3 regions of the Pseudarthrobacter sp. NPDC080039 genome follow, and region 2 is predicted to be linked to each of the others. Evidence: riboswitches for the same ligand, from Rfam matches in the RefSeq annotation. Region 2 holds a riboswitch; each other region holds the start of a gene.

The links. A riboswitch is a leader RNA that binds a small molecule or an ion and turns the genes downstream of it on or off. The one in region 2 is predicted to bind thiamine pyrophosphate.
Region 1: it holds a riboswitch for thiamine pyrophosphate, as region 2 does, so the genes downstream of both, AB0313_RS15050 (ECF transporter S component) here and thiO (glycine oxidase ThiO) in region 2, are expected to answer to the same signal.
Region 3: it holds a riboswitch for thiamine pyrophosphate, as region 2 does, so the genes downstream of both, thiD (bifunctional hydroxymethylpyrimidine kinase/phosphomethylpyrimidine kinase) here and thiO (glycine oxidase ThiO) in region 2, are expected to answer to the same signal.

What each region holds. Positions count from the first base shown of each region.
Region 1 is NZ_JBFBKY010000014.1:72,122-77,914, reverse strand. Features, by position in the region: gene AB0313_RS15065 (UDP-N-acetylglucosamine 1-carboxyvinyltransferase) at 1-546, opposite strand, end outside; gene AB0313_RS15060 (energy-coupling factor transporter transmembrane component T) at 666-1,466, opposite strand; gene AB0313_RS15055 (ABC transporter ATP-binding protein) at 1,463-3,010, opposite strand; gene AB0313_RS15050 (ECF transporter S component) at 3,010-3,633, opposite strand; TPP riboswitch at 3,700-3,840, opposite strand; gene AB0313_RS15045 (heme-degrading domain-containing protein) at 3,928-4,470, shown strand; gene AB0313_RS15040 (DUF4235 domain-containing protein) at 4,600-4,863, shown strand; gene mnhG (monovalent cation/H(+) antiporter subunit G) at 4,872-5,276, opposite strand; gene AB0313_RS15030 (monovalent cation/H+ antiporter complex subunit F) at 5,266-5,541, opposite strand; gene AB0313_RS15025 (Na+/H+ antiporter subunit E) at 5,541-5,793, opposite strand, start outside.
Region 2 is NZ_JBFBKY010000004.1:335,651-341,443, reverse strand. Features, by position in the region: gene AB0313_RS07390 (RNB domain-containing ribonuclease) at 1-692, opposite strand, end outside; gene thiE (thiamine phosphate synthase) at 729-1,478, opposite strand; TPP riboswitch at 1,506-1,625, shown strand; gene thiO (glycine oxidase ThiO) at 1,618-2,919, shown strand; gene thiS (sulfur carrier protein ThiS) at 2,916-3,152, shown strand; gene AB0313_RS07370 (thiazole synthase) at 3,157-3,972, shown strand; gene AB0313_RS07365 (hypothetical protein) at 4,062-4,364, opposite strand; gene AB0313_RS07360 (DUF3107 domain-containing protein) at 4,399-4,623, opposite strand; gene AB0313_RS07355 (TetR/AcrR family transcriptional regulator) at 4,672-5,337, opposite strand; gene moeB (molybdopterin-synthase adenylyltransferase MoeB) at 5,422-5,793, shown strand, end outside.
Region 3 is NZ_JBFBKY010000012.1:59,580-65,372, forward strand. Features, by position in the region: gene AB0313_RS13965 (Rne/Rng family ribonuclease) at 1-2,828, shown strand, start outside; TPP riboswitch at 2,995-3,092, shown strand; gene thiD (bifunctional hydroxymethylpyrimidine kinase/phosphomethylpyrimidine kinase) at 3,100-4,620, shown strand; gene rplU (50S ribosomal protein L21) at 4,886-5,194, shown strand; gene rpmA (50S ribosomal protein L27) at 5,256-5,519, shown strand; gene obgE (GTPase ObgE) at 5,638-5,793, shown strand, end outside.

The DNA of each region.
Region 1 (5,793 bases), on a different contig from region 2:
CCGGTACTCGCGCGACTCGTCCAGCATGGGGCCGAGCAGCATGATGACGCTTCGCGTCCTGCGTGCCGCGTCCACATCCATGGCTTCAAGGTCCAGGACAGCTGGGCGGCGCAGGCGCAGGTCCGTGTCGTTAAGCCAGGTGCACTCCACGCCGATGCTGGACAGCACCTCGACGATGCGGTTGACTTCCTCGATCCGCGCCAGGCGGCGGAGCACAGTGGTTCCGCGGTTGATGAGGCTGGCGCACAGCAGGGCCACACCGGCGTTCTTGCTGCTGTTCACGTCAACGGCACCGGACAGGGTGCGGCCGCCCTCCACCCGCAGGTGCGTCATCTGCGGCTTGCCCACGTTGACGATGCTGCGGTCGAAGATGTTCTCCAGCCGCTGGATCATCTTCAGGCTCAGGTTCTGCTTGCCCTGTTCCATCCGGGCAACAGCACTCTGGCTGGTGCCGAGTTCGGCGGCCAACTGGCCTTGCGTCCAGCCCTTTTCGCTCCGGGCATTCCTCAGCATGGCGGCAACGTGTTCGGCGGTTTCCTGCGTCATACCCGAAAATATATCATAAATGAGTTACTGCGCCGGTCTTGGGGGTGCTACGGGCTCCATATGGGGGCCGGCCCTCCACTCCTACCCAGCAGATGCGATAGGGGCTCGCACAGCACAAGTCAGCTGCCCAGCCACACCATGTTCCAGGTCCCCGCGGTGACCGCCGCAATCAGGGCGAGCGCGGCCACGAGGACACCGCCGGCCACCACCCAGAGGTCCAGCACGCTGAACGTGGATGTGCGTGCCCAGGTCCGCTTGCCGCCGCCAAAGCCCCGCGCTTCCATGGTCACGGCCAGCCGTGACGCGCGCCGGATTGCCTGCACCAGGAGCCCGAAGCTCTGTCCCAGTGTCGCCTTTACCCGCTGTGCCAGGTTGCCGCGCGAACCCACGCCCCGCGCCCGGCGCGCCATGCCGATGGTCTGCCACTCCTCGGCCATCAGGCCCACCAGGCGCATCGCGGCCAGGGTCCCCAGGACGAACCGGTGCGGCAGGCGTGCTTTCTGCGCCAGCGCGTCTGCCAGGTCCGTCGGGTCGGTGCAGCTCATCAGGAGCACTGCCGGCAGGGCGATGGCAAAGCCGCGCAGGAGGAAGCCGATGCCCAACTGGAGGGAGCCTTGGCTCATGGTCCAAATGCCGGCGTCGAGCAGGATCCTTCCACTGTCCGGCGCCAGGATGGACGTGCTCCAGCCTCCGATGGCGGCCGCAACAATCAGCGGCCAGCCGCGCTGCCACAGCAGTGACAGGGTGAGTCCAGCCAGGGGAAACAGGAAAAGTTCAAAGACCAGGGCCACTGATGCAGACACCCAGTCGATGGACAGCGCCAGGACCGCCGTGATCAGCAGCACTGCCACGAATTTGCTCAGCGGGTTGGCGCGGGCCAGGAGCGCATGGTTGCCGTGCAGCGTCAGTTCCTGCCTCATGGGGCCACCACTTCCGCCGCAGCCATCCGCAGCTCCACCCCGCCCAGGGCGGCCGTGAACTCGGCATCGTGGGTGACGGACACCACCGCTGTGCCTGCGTCCAGGAGCTCGGACAGGAACGAGGCCAGCTCAGCCCAGGTGTTGGCGTCCTGCCCGAACGTGGGCTCATCGAGGACCAGGACCTGCGGGCTGGCGGCAAGGACGGTGGCTACGGACAACCGCCTCTTTTCACCCCCGGAGAGCGTGTAGGGGTTGGCGTCCACCACGTGCGTGAGGCGCAGGCGCTCCAGCAGTTCGTCAACCCGTTCCTCGCCGTGGCCCAGGTGCCGCGGGCCGAACAGCAGCTCATCAAGCACCTTGCCGGTCACGAACTGGTGCTCCGGCTCCTGGAACACTGTCCCCACGCGGGAAATCAACTGCTCGGCCTTCCACTTGTACGGGTCGATACCCGCGCCCTGGCTGAGGTCCAGGCTCGCGGAAACCTTTCCGGATACGGGCTCCAGCAGCCCGGCGAGGGTCAGCGCGAAGGTGGATTTTCCTGCTCCATTGGGACCGGTAACAGCCAGGGCCTGCCCGGCGCGGACCTGGGCGGCCACCCCGTCCTGGACGGGGACCGGCGGTATCCTGCGGAAACCCTTGCGGCGGGGACGTTCGCGGGAAACTGCCAATTGTTCGGCGGCCAGCAGGAGGTTTCCCGTTCCGGGTGCCGGTACCAAATCCCTGGTCCGGGTGGCCGGCACATAGCCGGGGACCCACACCCCCGCGGCGGCGAGCATGGTCCGCGCCTCGCGGAGCACCCGGTCCGGCGGGCCGTCCAGGAGCACGGCAGATTCGCTGCTGCTGCCCGGCTGCAGGACGACGATCCGGTCCACCAGGTCCTTCCAGACAGACACCCGGTGTTCCACCACCACCAGCGTGGCCCCGGTCTTGTCCAGGCAGCGGGCAACGGCGTCCCGGACTTCCAGCACGCCGTCCGGGTCCAGGTTGGCGGTGGGTTCGTCCAGCAGGATCAGGCCGGGACGCATGGCAAGGATGCCGGCCAGCGCGAGGCGCTGCTTCTGGCCACCGGACAGGGCCGAGGTCGGGTGGTCCAGCGGGAGGTGGGCGAGCCCGACGTCGGCAAGCGCCTCGTGCACGCGCGCCCAGATGGCGTCGCGGGGTACGGCGAGGTTTTCGGCACCAAAGGCGACGTCGTCCCCAACGCGCGACAGCACCACCTGCGTTTCCGGGTCCTGCTGCATGAGCCCGGCCCGCCCGCGCTGGGCGCGGGGCACGGCGCCGTCAACCAGCAGCGAACCGGACTCGTCGGCGTCCCCGGACTCGCCGTCGTCGTTGATGTCCCCCAGCACGCCGGCGAGCGCATGCAGCAGCGTGGACTTCCCGGCGCCGGAAGGTCCGAGGAGGAGCACGCGCTCACCGGGAGCGATGTCCAGGTCGAGGGCATGGACGGCGGGCCTGGATCGGCCGGCATGCCGCCACCCCCATCCGCGGGCGCTGACGGCGGCGGGGCGGACCGCGCCGCCGGCGTCCTGGGAGGGGACCATCAGGAGAAGACTGGCTCCGTGGCGGCCTTGCGGGACGCGAAGGAGCTCAGCACCCCGGTGCGGGCCAGGCCGCGGGTGGCAAGCCAGCACAGGGCACCGGCCAGGATGGCCCCGGAGACCGTGGTGAGGACGATGTAGGCGAGCTTGTCCGCGCCCGAGTAGGCGATGTTCCAGCCCCAAGGGGCGAAGGAGTCATTCAGGCCGCAGAAGAACCCGGCCGCCGCGCCTGCCAGCAGGGAGACGGGCAGGTTGAACTTGCGGTAGACGAAGATGGCGAAGATGATTTCCGCGCCCAAGCCCTGGATCAAGCCGGAGAAGAGGACGGACGCGCCGTACTGCGAGCCCATGAGGAGTTCCCCGGTAGCGGCAACCGTTTCGCAGAAGATAGCGGCGCCGGGCTTTCGGATGATGAGCATGCCCAGCACGCCGGGAACCATCCAGCCGCCGGCCAGCAGCCCGGTGAGGGGTGGGTAGGCGGCGTTCATGGGGGCGGACAGCGCGGCGGCACCCTGGTCCCATGCCCAGAAGATGACGCCACCCGCGATGGCCACCAGGGCCGCCACGACGATGTCCACGACGCGCCAGGACTTGCCGGCGCTTTTCTTGATTGCTGCAGTGCTCATGTAATCCTCCTGGGAAACAGGAGGGGAAAGTGGACCCGGCCCACGGCCGTTGCCGTAGGGCCGCGACACCCCGAGAACTCGACTCCCTTGCGCCGGTACTAACCGGATCAGGTTCGAGGGTCTGCGGCTGTCCGCACTCTCAGCGCCCACCTGCGGTGCCCGGCTTCTGCCAGGATGCCCGACGGCGGCGCTCCCCTGTCGTTTTTAGTGATGCTTTTTGGGTTGGGTAAGGCTTCAATATCCGCCCAGCTGGGCGTGGTCAAGTTTACACCGGACAGGGGTAGATTGAGGGCCATGACCGCCAATACACCGGTTGTGACCGGGTTCGATCCCGATTCCGGCGACGCGCAGCCCGAAGGCTCCCTGGAAGCATTGATCCTCCGGGTCGAGGCTGAAGTCCGGGAACTCCAATTCCCCGGTTTCTCGCCGGATGACTCCTTGAATCTGGGCCTGCTGCTGGTGGAGCTTGGCAAGGAGCGGGCCCTGCCCGTTGCCATCGACATCACCAAGGGCGAGCAGGTCCTGTTCCACGTTGCGCTGCCGGGTGCCACTCCGGACAACGAATACTGGATCCGCGCCAAGCAACGCACTGCCGCCCGGTACGAGGTGCCGTCCCTATTGGTGGGCCTGCGGGGCCGGCTTGGCGGCGGCCGGATCGAGGACAACGCCTGGTTTGACCAATCCCGGTATGCGGCACACGGAGGTGCATTTCCAATCTATGTCACCGGAGTGGGCGCAGTGGCTACGGTCGCGGTCTCCGGGCTGCCGCAACTGCAGGACCATGACCTGGTGGTGGAGGCGCTGCGGGACATCCTGGGGTCGGCCCTGCGGGACTAGGAACCCGCATGCCTGGGCCGTGTCCCGGTCCATCAACCCGCCCCGGCTTGCCACGCCCTTGCCCTGACCGGGACACGCGTGCGGCTAGGCTGGAGGCAGTCCGTTTTCCGCCCGCAAGGAGTAATAGGAATGAACCTTCTCATCAAGCTGCTCGGGACCGGGGTGAGCCTGGGTGCAGGCCTGGCCGGCACCAAACTGGTCAACACCATCTGGGAAAAGACCACCGGGCAGAAAGCGCCCACGGGCAAACATGAGGACGTCCCCACCAGCCTGCGTTCGGCGCTGACCTTCGCGCTGATCTCGGCGTCCGTCAGTGCCATCATCCAGGTTCTGGCCAACCGGGGCACGCAGCGCGCCATTGCCCGGTTCGCCAAGACGCAGGACATCGTCTGAGCGCAGCGCTACCGGCCGCCGCCGGGGTCGTCCTTCAGGGCAGCCTCGGCGGCGGCTTTTTGCACTACGGCCTCCAGCTCATCCGCAGTGAGCACTTCCCGGTGCAGATGCTTGGTGCGGTAACCGGCACGGCCCACCATATGTGCGGACACGGGCACCGTGAGCAGCTGGAAGATCCACGCCACCGCCAGGACCGGCCACACCCACCACGTCCGCAGCTGGAGCCCAATGGCGGCCAGCAGCAGGAACAGGCCCAGGACCTGCGGCTTGGTGGCGGCGTGCATGCGGCTCAGCAGGTCCGGAAAGCGGAGCAGGCCGATCGCAGCGCCCAGGGACATGATCGCCCCCACCACCATGAACACTGCCGAGAGGGTGTCGATCCAGGCGTCCGGGCCGGAGAAGTCAGGATTCATTGGGCTTCACCCTCCGGTCCGCCACGAACCGGGCCACCGTCACGGAGCCGATGAACCCGATGATGGAGATGGACACCACCAGCATCAGGTTGTTCAGGTGCCGGTTCACGGCCATGTCGACGCAGAGCGCGCCGCCCAGGATTGCCAGCAGCACGTCGGCCGCGAGCACCCGGTCCAGCAGCGAAGGGCCGCGGGCAATCCTGATGATGGCTCCGGCCGCGGCCAGCGAGAAAATGACGGCTGTAACAGCCAGGACAACGTGCATCACGTGGCGGCCTCCAATCGGACGGCTTCAAGTTCTTCCGCGGTGCCCATGATGCGGATCAGGCCAGCCTCGATGGACCTCACCTCGTTCCGCAGGCCCTCCACGTCCCGCTTGGACGTGATGTTGAGCGCGTGCAGGTAGAGGGTGGAGGTGGAGCGGTCCACCTCCACCACCAATGACCCCGGGATCAGGGAAATGACGTGCCCGGTGGCGGTGACAATCAGGTCCTGGTGGCTGCGCAGCCGCACGGCG
Region 2 (5,793 bases):
TCGATGCGATAACCGCCGTCGGGCATTTGGACGATTTCCTGCTCCGGCATGTTCAGGCTGGCGCCTTCACGGGCCCGCTCCAGTGCCACCCGCTTCAGGCCCACCTCACGGAGCAAATGCAGCACAGGGGAGGCTGTCCCGGCGTCGAGGTCTGCCTGGGCACCCTTGTAGCTCAGCTTGTCGCGGCTGCGGACCCGCGCCCGCCGGACGCCCACCGTCAGCACCGACGCGTCGCCGTCGAGCGTGAAGTCCCAGACGAACGCCGAACATTCCTGGCCGGGCAGCAGGCTGCCTGCCCCTTCGCTGATGACCTCCGGATGCAGCGGGATCCGGCCGTCCGGAGCGTAGAAGGTCTGCCCGCGGCGCCGCGTCTCCGCGTCCAACGGACCTCCCGGAGCCACAAACGCCGGTACGTCCGCGATCGCGTACATCACGCGGTAGCCGTCCCCGTCCACTTCGATAAACACGGCCTGGTCCAGGTCGGTGGAGGACGCCGGATCGATGGTCACGAACTCGACGGCGGTCAGGTCGTAGGAGGGCAGCTTCAGCGCGGCCACGGCAGCCCGGGCGTCCTCCACGGCGTCGGCAGGGTAAGTGCCCGGAAGTTCGAGTTCGGTCCGCAGCAGGCCCAACGCCTCTTCCAGGGCGTTCTTGTGGTCGTGGACGTTGGGGGCCAACCGATGATGTGACACAAAAATCAGCGTAGCTCCAAGTCCACGGATATGGCATCAGGATCCGGCGGCGTCCAACGCGTCGAGGAGGGAAGCAGCAGCAGCGGCAGGATCCGGTGCGTCGGTGATTGCGCGGACCACCACGATCCTGCGAGCGCCGGCTTCCGCCACCTGGTGGACGTTGCCGTGGTCGATGCCGCCGATGGCAAACCAGGGCACCGGATCTGCCGCCTCCCGGGAAGCCTTCGCGGCGTACTTCACCAGCTCGGGGCCCACGGCCGCCCTGCCGGGCTTCGTGGGCGTGGCCCACACCGGACCCACGCAGAAGTAGTCCAGGCCCGAGGGGCCTGCGGTTGCCGCCAGTGCGGCGTCCACCTGTTCGCGCGTGTGGCTGGAGAGCCCGATGGCGGCGTTGCCGTTGACCAACGTGCGCGCAGCGGCCAGCGGAAGGTCCTTCTGGCCGATGTGGAACACCGGTGCGCCGGACAGTACGGCGACGTCGGCGCGGTCATTCACGGCCCACAACCTGCCGTGCCGGACCGCCGTTTCCTTCAGTACGGCCAGGAGATCAAGTTCCTCCGCCGCCTCGATTCCCTTGTCGCGCAGCTGGATGATGTCCACGCCACCGGTGAACGCTGCATCCACGAATTCGGCAAAGTCGCCCCGCTCCCTCCGCGCATCGGTGCAGAGGTACAGGCGCGCTGCCTTCAGGGCATCGTTGTTCCGCACATTGACGACTTCAGCATTGACGGCGCCGGCAGCCGGTGCGTGGGTACCTGCGGGGAAGGATGGGGTGGTCGCATTCATGCCTGCAAGCCTAGTTCCTCTAAACTGGGCAGGTACTGCGGGAGCCCGCGGCAGCTGTCACAAAGCGCCGGGCTGAGAGGGCGTCAGAGCCGACCGCTTGACCTGATCCGGTTAATGCCGGCGTAGGGAAGGAACCCATATGCGTACCGCCATCAAAGACCACACTGCGTCCGGTGCTCCCACCCCTTCCGGTATCCGCGCCGACGTGGCAGTCATCGGCGGGGGAGTGGTGGGGCACGGCATCGCCTGGGAGGTGCAGCGGTCCGGACGCTCCGTGGTCCTCATCGACGATGCGCCCGGTGCCGGTGCCAGCTGGGCCGCCGCAGGCATGCTGGCCCCGGTCAGCGAACTGCACTACCAGGAGGAACAGCTCCTGGAACTCATGCTCGAATCATCATCACGCTGGCCGGCCTTTGCCGCCGGGGTCGCCGCTGCAACGGGCGCGGATTGCGGATATCTGACGACGCCGACGCTCGCCGTAGGTGCCGACGCCGCCGACCGGCGGGCGCTCATGGACCTGCGCGCCGTGCAGCAGGCCAACGGCCTGGACGTAGAGCCCTTGACCGTGCGGGAGGCCCGCCGCCGCGAACCCCTCCTCAGCCCGGCCATCGCCTGCGCCCTTGACACTCCCGCCGACCATCAGGTGGATCCACGGCGCCTGGTGGCAGCCCTGCGGCTGGCCCTCGCGGCAGGCGCGTCCGCGTCACCCGGGCTGGCCGCAGACGGGGCGGTGGACGGGTTTGCCGTGCCGGAGCGCGCCACCGGACTGCTGTGGGAAGGCGGAAACGTGGTTGGCGCGCGCCTTGCCGGCGGAGGCGCGGTCTTCGCCGCGGAAACAGTGGTAGCCAATGGCCTGCAGGCGGGGGCACTGGAGGACCTGCCCGGAGGGCTGCACCTTCCCCTGAGGCCCGTGCACGGGGACATTCTCCGCCTTGCCGTTCCCCGGCACCTCCAGCCACTGGTGACCTCGACCGTACGTGGCATGGTCCACGGCATCGCCGTGTACATCGTTCCGCGGCAGGACGGCACCGTGGTCATCGGCGCAACGCAGCGGGAGGACGCCCTGTCCGACGCCGTCAGCGCCGGCGGCGTCTACCAGCTGCTCCGGGACGCGCAGGCGCTGGTGCCCGCCGTCGCCGAACTCGAACTCCTGGAATGCACTGCCCGCGCCCGGCCGGGAACGCCGGACAACGCACCGCTGCTGGGCAGGGTTCCAGTGAACCCGGGTTCACTGGACGAAGGATCCTGTGCAACAGTGCACGGTCTGATTATCGCCACGGGGTTCTTCCGGCATGGCGTCCTGCTCACCCCCGCGGCAGCGTCCATTTGCACGGAACTGCTGGATGGAAAAGCCGACCCCCGTTGGTCGCCCTTCAGCCCTGACCGGTTCTCCAGTCCACCAATTGCCGATCACAGCACCCACATCAAGGAGACAGCGTGAACATCACCCTCAACGGAAACCCGCACACGGTGGCTGACGGCGCCTCCATCACCACCCTCGTCACCCAGGTCACCGGCCGCCCACTGGCCAGCGACGGCCAGGCGACGGACGGCCGGAAACTGGGCGTCGCCGTCGCGCACAACGCCCAGGTGGTGCCGCGCAGCCAATGGTTCGCCACGGCGCTCGCCGACGGCGACGACATCGAACTCGTCACTGCAGTACAGGGAGGCTGACACCATGACCGAAACCAGCACCATCAACCCTGCCGGAAACGCAGGCCCCGGCGACGCACTGGTGATCGACGGCGTCGCCCTGGGTTCCCGGCTCATCATGGGCACCGGCGGGGCGCCGAGCCTGGACGGCCTGGGCGCTGCGCTTTTGGCCTCCGGTACCGCCCTGACCACCGTGGCCATGCGCCGCTACTCTACGGCTGAGACCGGCTCGCTGTTCCAGCTGCTGGTGGACCACGGCATCCGCGTCCTGCCCAACACCGCCGGCTGCTTCACCGCACGGGACGCCGTACTCACCGCGGAGCTGGCCCGGGAGGCCCTGGAGACCGACTGGGTGAAGCTGGAAGTCATCGCCGACGAGCAGACCCTCCTGCCGGACGCCGTGGAACTCGTGGAGGCCACGGAGCAGTTGGTGAACCGTGGCTTCAAAGTCTTCGCCTATACCAATGACGATCCCGTGCTGGCACTGCGGCTCGAGAATTTGGGTGCCACCGCGGTCATGCCACTGGGCGCGCCCATTGGAACCGGGCTGGGTATCCTGAACCCCCACAACATTGAGCTGATCGTGTCCCGGGCCTCGGTTCCCGTGGTCCTTGACGCAGGCATCGGCACGGCGTCGGATGCCGCGCTGGCCATGGAGCTTGGCTGTGACGCCGTGCTGCTGGCTACGGCCGTGACCCGCGCACAGAACCCGGCGCTCATGGGCGAGGCGTTCAAGCATGCAGTGATCGCCGGCAGGATGGCACGCGCGGCCGGCCGCATCCCGCGACGGGAGCACGCCCTGGCGTCATCGGCAATGGAGGGCCGGGCGGAGTTCCTCTGATCCGATGAACAGACAGCTGTGGCCACCACCCGGAATGGGTGGTGGCCACAGCTGTCTGTGCCGTCGGCAGCCGCTCAGCCGGGGCGGCGTCAGCGCCGCAGGATGGCCGTCAGCCGCTCCGTGTCGTGGCGGGCACGGGTCCGTCCCACGTAAACGACGACGGCAATCGCAGCAGCTGTGCCCAGGACCATGGGAAGGACCCACGGAAGCCAGGTCAGCCCGGGCAGGTAGCCGAAGCCGGCCGCGATAAGGATGATCCAGACCAAAGCCGCAACACCCGCGGCGATGCCTGCCGGCAGGGCCGCGCCGTACTTGGCATGCCGCTTGTCACTGGCCCAGATGATGAATCCGGCGGCAACGGTGGCCAGCACCACGATGGTCAGCGAAAGCATGGATCTCCCTTGCGAACTGGGTGGCCGGTGGAAACTAGAACTGGCCGAAGCCCACGCGACGGACCTCTTCGGCGCCGATTTCCACGTAGGCCAGGGCGTTGCCCGGAACGATGATCAGGCGTCCCTTGTCATCCTTCAGGCGCAGCTCGCCGCCCTCGCTGATGGCCTGGCCCACAACCTTGGCCACGGTGTCGGCATCCTGCGTCGATTCCAGCACGATCTCGCGGCCAACGTTCTGTACGCCGATCTTAATTTCCAAGGGGGCCTCCCAGCCTGTGAAGTTCGTCGATGATGTCTTATTTGTAGTCTAGGACTCTTTGGGGAAGCGAGAGATTCCGCGCCAAGCTAAACGGTAGATGAGGTCGCTGGCGACATCGAGGTCCAGGTTGCCGTCCGTTTCCAGCCAGTAACGGGCGCTGACCTGCGCCATCCCGGCCAGCCCGCGGCCAAGGAGCTCCGCCTCCAGGTGGGGGAGCTTGGTGTCCTCGGCGATGACCCGGGCAATGGCGTCGGCGAAGGTCCTGTTGAAGGTCTCCAGCCGCGAGCTGACGTCGGGGTCATTGATCAGGTCCGATTCGAACACCAGCCGGTGCGCCTGGTCGTCGCTGGCAATGAAGTGGAAGTAGGCACGCATCACGGCCTGGACACGTTCGTCGTTGTCCGTGGTGGAGTTCAGGGCTCCCAGCATCAGTTCGGTCAGGGATGCCAGATGGCTTTCCAGCAGCGCGAGGTAAAGATCGCGCTTGGACGGAAAATGCTGGTACAGCACCGGCTTGCTGACGTGCGCGGTTTCCGCGATCTCATCCATGGCAGCACCGTGGTAGCCGTTGGCCACGAATACCTCCTGGGCCGCAACGAGGAGCTGCGCCCGGCGTTCATCCCGGGGCATCCGGGCGGACCGCTGGCCTGGGGGACGGGAGGGAGCCTGCGGTTCGGCCGCGGGCGGGCGGTCAGCCCGTGCTTCAGGGACCACAGTTGTCCTTCTTTCCATTGCAGTTACCTTCACTTTACTGCGGGGTAATATGACCCGGCGGTATCCCGGGGCATACATTGAAGTATGGCTTCGTCTTTCACCGCAAATGTGTCCACCGTTTCCTTGGATCCACTGGTGGAACCGGCTGCCGGCCTCAGCCCGGCCGAGGTGGAAAGGTACTCGCGGCACGTCATCATTCCCGAGATCGGTGCCCTGGGGCAGCGGCGGCTCAAGAACGCCAGGGTGCTGGTGATCGGCGCCGGCGGCCTGGGCGCACCGGCCCTGCTGTACCTGGCCGCGGCCGGTGTGGGCACGATCGGAATCATCGACGATGACGTGGTGGACCTGAGCAACCTGCAGCGCCAGGTGATCCACGGGGTCAGCGACGTGGGCCGGCCCAAGACGGAGTCAGCGCGCGACGCCATCGCGGAGCTGAATCCGCTCGTGGACGTGCGG
Region 3 (5,793 bases), on a different contig from region 2:
CGGATGCCGGTGAGCAGCAGGCCACCCAGGAGCCCACCGCCGCAGAGGCTGCGAAGCAGGACAGGGAACCAGCGGCCGCTCCGGCCGGAGAAACCGCCGCGCCCGCCAGCCCCTTTGGCTCGCTCTTCCTGGAACCCGCGTCGCCCACCTCAGTGCTCTTCCAGGCCCCGGACCTCAGCACGGTTGTCCGCCCCGCCGCGGCCGCCGCAGAGGAGCCTGAAGAGGAGGAGGCCGAAGACACCGACGACTCCTCCAGCCGCCGCCGGCGCCGCAGCCGTGGCCGCCGTGGCCGCAGCCGGACCGGCGAGAGGACGGACGAGGACCTTGAAAACGGCGCGGAGGCTGACGCCGAAGACGAGGCCGACGAGGATACCGCCGGGCAGGTGGAGGACGGGGTGACCTCCCGCCGCCGCCGTCGCCGCCGCCGCGGTGACCAGGACCTTGAACTGACCGGCGGCGGAGATGACGATCCCCCCAACACGGTGACCAGGGTCCGTGCACCGCGACCTGTCAGCGACGTCCCGGTGAGCAACCGGGTGACCAGCGTAAAGGGTTCCACCCGGCTTGAGGCCAAGAAGCAGCGCCGCCGTGAATCCCGCGACACCGGCCGCCGCCGCACCGTCATCACCGAGGCAGAGTTCCTGGCGCGCCGGGAGTCCGTCGACCGCCAGATGATCGTTCGCCAGCGCGACGACAGGATCCAGATCGCCGTCCTCGAAGACGGCGTCCTGGCAGAACACTTCGTGTCCAAGACCCAGCAGGACTCACTGATCGGCAACGTGTACCTGGGCAAGGTGCAGAACGTGCTGCCGTCAATGGAAGCTGCATTCGTCGACATCGGCCGGGGCCGCAACGCCGTCCTCTACGCCGGCGAGGTCAACTGGGAAGCCGTGAACCTCGAGGGCAAGCAGCGCCGCATCGAAAACGCGCTCAAGTCCGGCGACACCGTGCTGGTCCAGGTCACCAAGGACCCCGTGGGCCACAAGGGTGCCCGCCTGACCAGCCAGATCTCGCTTCCCGGACGCTACCTGGTCTACGTGCCCGGCGGCTCAATGACGGGCATCTCCCGCAAGCTGCCCGACGTCGAACGCAACCGGCTCAAGCGCATCCTCAAGGACCGCCTGCCCGAGCACGCCGGCGTCATTGTCCGTACTGCCGCCGAGGGCGCTTCCGAGGAAGAGCTGACGCACGACATCAACCGGCTGCGCGCCCAGTGGGAAGGCATCGAAAGCCAGGCCGCGTCCACCAAGATCCTGGCTCCGGAACTGCTGTACGGCGAACCGGACCTGACCATCAAGGTCGTCCGAGACGTCTTCAACGAAGACTTCTCCAAGCTCATCGTTTCCGGCGAGGAAGCCTGGGACACCATCGAGGCCTACGTCACCTACGTGGCACCTGACCTGGTGGGGCGGCTCGAGAAGTGGACCAAGGACCAGGACATCTTCTCCGCCTGGCGCATCGACGAACAGATCCACAAGGCCCTTGAGCGCAAGGTCTTCCTGCCCTCCGGCGGGTCCCTGGTGATCGACCGCACCGAGGCCATGACAGTGGTGGACGTCAACACCGGCAAGTTCACCGGCAGCGGCGGCAACCTCGAGGAAACCGTCACCAAGAACAACCTCGAAGCAGCCGAAGAAGTGGTGCGCCAGCTGCGCCTGCGCGACATCGGCGGCATTATCGTCATCGACTTCATCGACATGGTCCTCGAATCCAACCGCGACCTTGTCCTGCGCCGGCTGGTGGAGTGCCTGGGCCGGGACCGGACCAAGCACCAGGTGGCCGAAGTGACGTCGCTGGGCCTTGTCCAGATGACCCGCAAGCGCATGGGCACCGGGTTGCTGGAAGTCTTTGGCGAGCAGTGTGAGGCCTGCGCCGGCCGCGGCGTGGTCACCCACGACGATCCGGTGGAACACCGCCGCGCAAACATCGTGGCCGCCGAGCACCACGTCCAGCGCACCGACAGCCGCCCCGAACCGCGGGCCGAGGTGCACCGTCCCGAGGCGCAGCGGACCGACAACGCCCAGCAGGGACCCCGTTCCGAGCGCAAGCGCCGGCGCGGACGCGGCGGCCAGCAACCCGAGGCTGCGCCGGTGCCCGCGGTGCAGGTCCACACGGTCCTGCCGGAGGCGGCAGACGCGGAGCGGCACGCCAAAGCAGAAGCCACCCGGCTTGCCCTGGCAAACATCGCGGCTGCTGCCCATGCCGCCCATCTGCACGACGATGAGGTGGCGGCTGCCCGGCAGGTGCCACCGGCTCCGCCTGCGCCTGCACCCATGGAGGAGAAGCACGACGCCGACGCCCCGGCCCGACCGGCGGCTGTCCTGACCTTCGGGGGAGAGGAAGTCCCGCTTCCCTTCGTGGAGCACGCGGAGGAGCACCACCCCAAGCCGGCCCTGACCCTGGACCGGCTCGCAGAAGCGTTCGCCCACCTGGGCCAGCCCGCATCCTCTGTCGAGGATGCACCCGGCAAGGCCGCCGCTGCCCCGACGGGCGCCGAACCTGCAGCTGACCAGCCGGCACCGGAAGGGCGGACTGCCGGGGGAGGGGAAGCGCGCGCCACCGTTGATGCTCCGGCTGAAAAGGACTATTCGGACCACACTCTGGAGCAGTCCCGGCAGCGGCGGCCGCGCCGCCACCGCGCTGCCAGCCGTGCCCAGGGCGCCGCCAACGAGACCGCGGTGCAGCACCACGAGAGTGTCCAGGCGACCGCGTCGGGCCACTCCCACGAGGCCAAGGCCCCGGAGACCGCTGTTCCGTCGGCTGAGGTGGGCAAGGCCGCCGAGGAACCGATCATCCTCGGTGTCGGTGTGCCCGCTTCGGAGCTGTAAGCCACACGTCCGGAACGGACAGCAGCACAGAAACAGCCAGGAGTCCCCGTTTTGTGGACAGTTCCCCCTGTAAGTACAGGGGGAATTCTCCGCACGGCGGGGATTTCTGCTGGGTGCAGGGAAGGGGCTGTCACCTTTTTCCGGATGCGCGCCAGCGGCTAGGCTGGACCTCGACACGGGGTGCCGAGCAGAAGGCCGGCTGAGATCCAGACCCGTTGAACCTGTCCGGCTAGCACCGGCGAAGGGATGTCTCTTGTCTACGACCCTTTCCATGACCCTTCCGGCCGTACCGGGTGCTCCTGCGGGGGCGCCCGTGGGCCGCGACGTTCCACGGGTACTTTCCATCGCGGGCTCCGATCCCTCGGGTGGAGCAGGGATCCAGGCAGACCTGAAAAGCATCGCCGCCCACGGTGGATACGGCATGGCCGTGATTACGGCCCTCACCGCACAGAACACACGGGGGGTGCAGGCCGTGCACGTTCCCCCGGTTGCGTTCCTGGCGCAGCAGCTGGACGCCGTCAGCGACGACATCAGCATCGACGCCGTCAAGATCGGCATGCTGGGAGATGAAGCGGTAATCCGCACTGTCCGCGGCTGGCTGGAGAAAGTACGTCCCGCCGTCGTGGTCCTGGACCCGGTGATGGTGGCAACCAGCGGTGACCGGCTGCTCAAGGAATCCGCCGAAGCTGCCCTCCGGGAACTGCTGCCTCTTGCCCATCTCATTACCCCCAACCTGCCCGAGCTTGCCATGCTGGTGGGGGCGGAGCCGGCGGAGAGCTGGGACGCGGCCCTGGACCAGGGGAAGCAGTTGGCGAAGACCACCGGAGCCACGGTACTGGTGAAGGGCGGCCACTTGGCGGGGACGGACTGCCCTGACGCGCTGGTCAACGCCTCAGGCCTGCTGGCACAGGACGTGGTGGAAGTCCGGGGCAACCGGATTGCCACCCGCAACAGCCACGGCACCGGCTGCTCCCTGTCTTCTGCGATGGCCACCGTGCAGGCCCGGGTGGGCGACTGGGAAGCGTCGCTGCGGACCGTGAAGCCCTGGCTCGCCGGTGCGCTTGAGAACTCCGGAGAGCTGGAGGTGGGCCACGGGAACGGGCCCGTGCACCACTTCCACCACCTGCGGCCCGCCCTTCATGAAGGGGGCTTCGCTGCCCGGCTGTGGGACGAAGCCCAACAGGACCTCGACGACATCTACGCGCTGGACTTTATCCGGAGCCTGGGCTCGGGCGAGCTTGAGGAGAAGGACTTCGCCTACTACCTGGCCCAGGATGCCCTTTACCTCAACGGCTACTCCAGGGTCCTGGCCCGGGCCAGCGCCCTCGCACCATCGGAAGCCGAGCAGCTGTTCTGGGCCGGCTCCGCACAGCAGTGCCTCGAGGTGGAATCGGAACTCCACCGCTCCTGGCTGAGTAGCCGCCCGGCGCAGAGCGGACTGGGCCCCGTCACAAAGGCATACGTGGACCACCTCACCGCGGCGTCGGCGTCGGGCAGCTATGCAGTCCTGGCTGCCGCCGTCCTGCCCTGTTTCTGGCTCTACGCCGAAGTGGGGGAGAAGCTCCACGCGCGGTTCGTTGCCGCCGGTGAGCCTGACGGGCACGCCTACGCCGCGTGGCTCCGCACCTATGCGGATGAGGCGTTTGCCGCGGCCACCCGCCGGGCCATATCGATCGTTGACGCCGCCGGACGGAACGCCTCTGCGCAGGAGAGGGCAGCGATGCTGACCGCGTTCAAACAGTCCTGCCGCCTGGAGGTGGCTTTCTTCGACGCGCCGAGGCTGCATTCCTGACGTTTGCAGGCCGGGCCGCCGCTATTATGGAGGGGCGCGGTTGCGGTGCAGTCTGCCGGCCCTGTGGTTCCTACCACAGCCGGCCCGCCGGAACCAGCCTCATTTGCGGCCGAAGACGGATTTAGCGTATTCTGGATCTTCGGTGCTTACGCCAACACTTGGGTTATGACCCCACGGCGTTGAGGCACAGCGGGAACCCAGGCTTTTAGCATGTCGGTTCCGCACGCAAATTTTGTAATAAACGTCGAGAGAAGTGAGTTCCCAAGTGGTGTACGCGATTGTCCGCGCAGGCGGCCGCCAAGAGAAGGTTTCCGTTGGAGACTTCGTTACCCTGAACCGCGTCGCCGGTGGAGCCGGCAGCACCATCGAGCTGCCCGCACTGCTCCTGGTTGATGGTGACAAGGTCACCTCCGCCGCCGCTGACCTGGCCAAGGTAACTGTTACGGCTGAAATCCTCCAGGACCTGCGTGGTCCTAAGATTGTCATCCAGAAGTACAAGAACAAGACCGGTTACAAGAAGCGCCAGGGTCACCGCCAGGAACTGACCAAGGTCAAGATCACCGGCATCAAGTAACCACCGGTTACTGTTCAGGTATTTCAACAGATTCCCCAGAATTTAAAGGCAGGCATTTCAGATGGCACATAAAAAGGGCGCGAGCTCCACTCGCAACGGCCGCGATTCCAACGCTCAGTACCTCGGCGTCAAGCGCTTCGGCGGCCAGGTAGTTTCCGCAGGCGAAATCATCGTCCGCCAGCGTGGCACCCACTTCCACCCGGGCGCCGGCGTTGGCCGTGGCGGCGACGACACCCTGTTCGCCCTGACCCCGGGCGCCGTTGAATTCGGCACCCGCCGCGGTCGTCGCGTAGTCAACATCGTTGCTGCTGCAGCTGCAGAGTAACAACCAGTTCTGAAGCGGTGGAGCGGGCCTGAGGGTCCGCTCCACTGTTCTTTTAAGCGCATTACAATCGATGTGGCGTCCGCGGACGCCCACACAGACACCACTCGAGGAGATCCACGTGGCCAGCTTTGTAGACCGGGTAGTCCTGCACGTATCCGGCGGATCCGGCGGCCACGGATGCGTCTCCGTCCACCGTGAGAAGTTCAAGCCACTGGGCGGCCCCGACGGCGGAAATGGCGGCAACGGCGGCGACGTGATCCTTCGCGTCGACCAC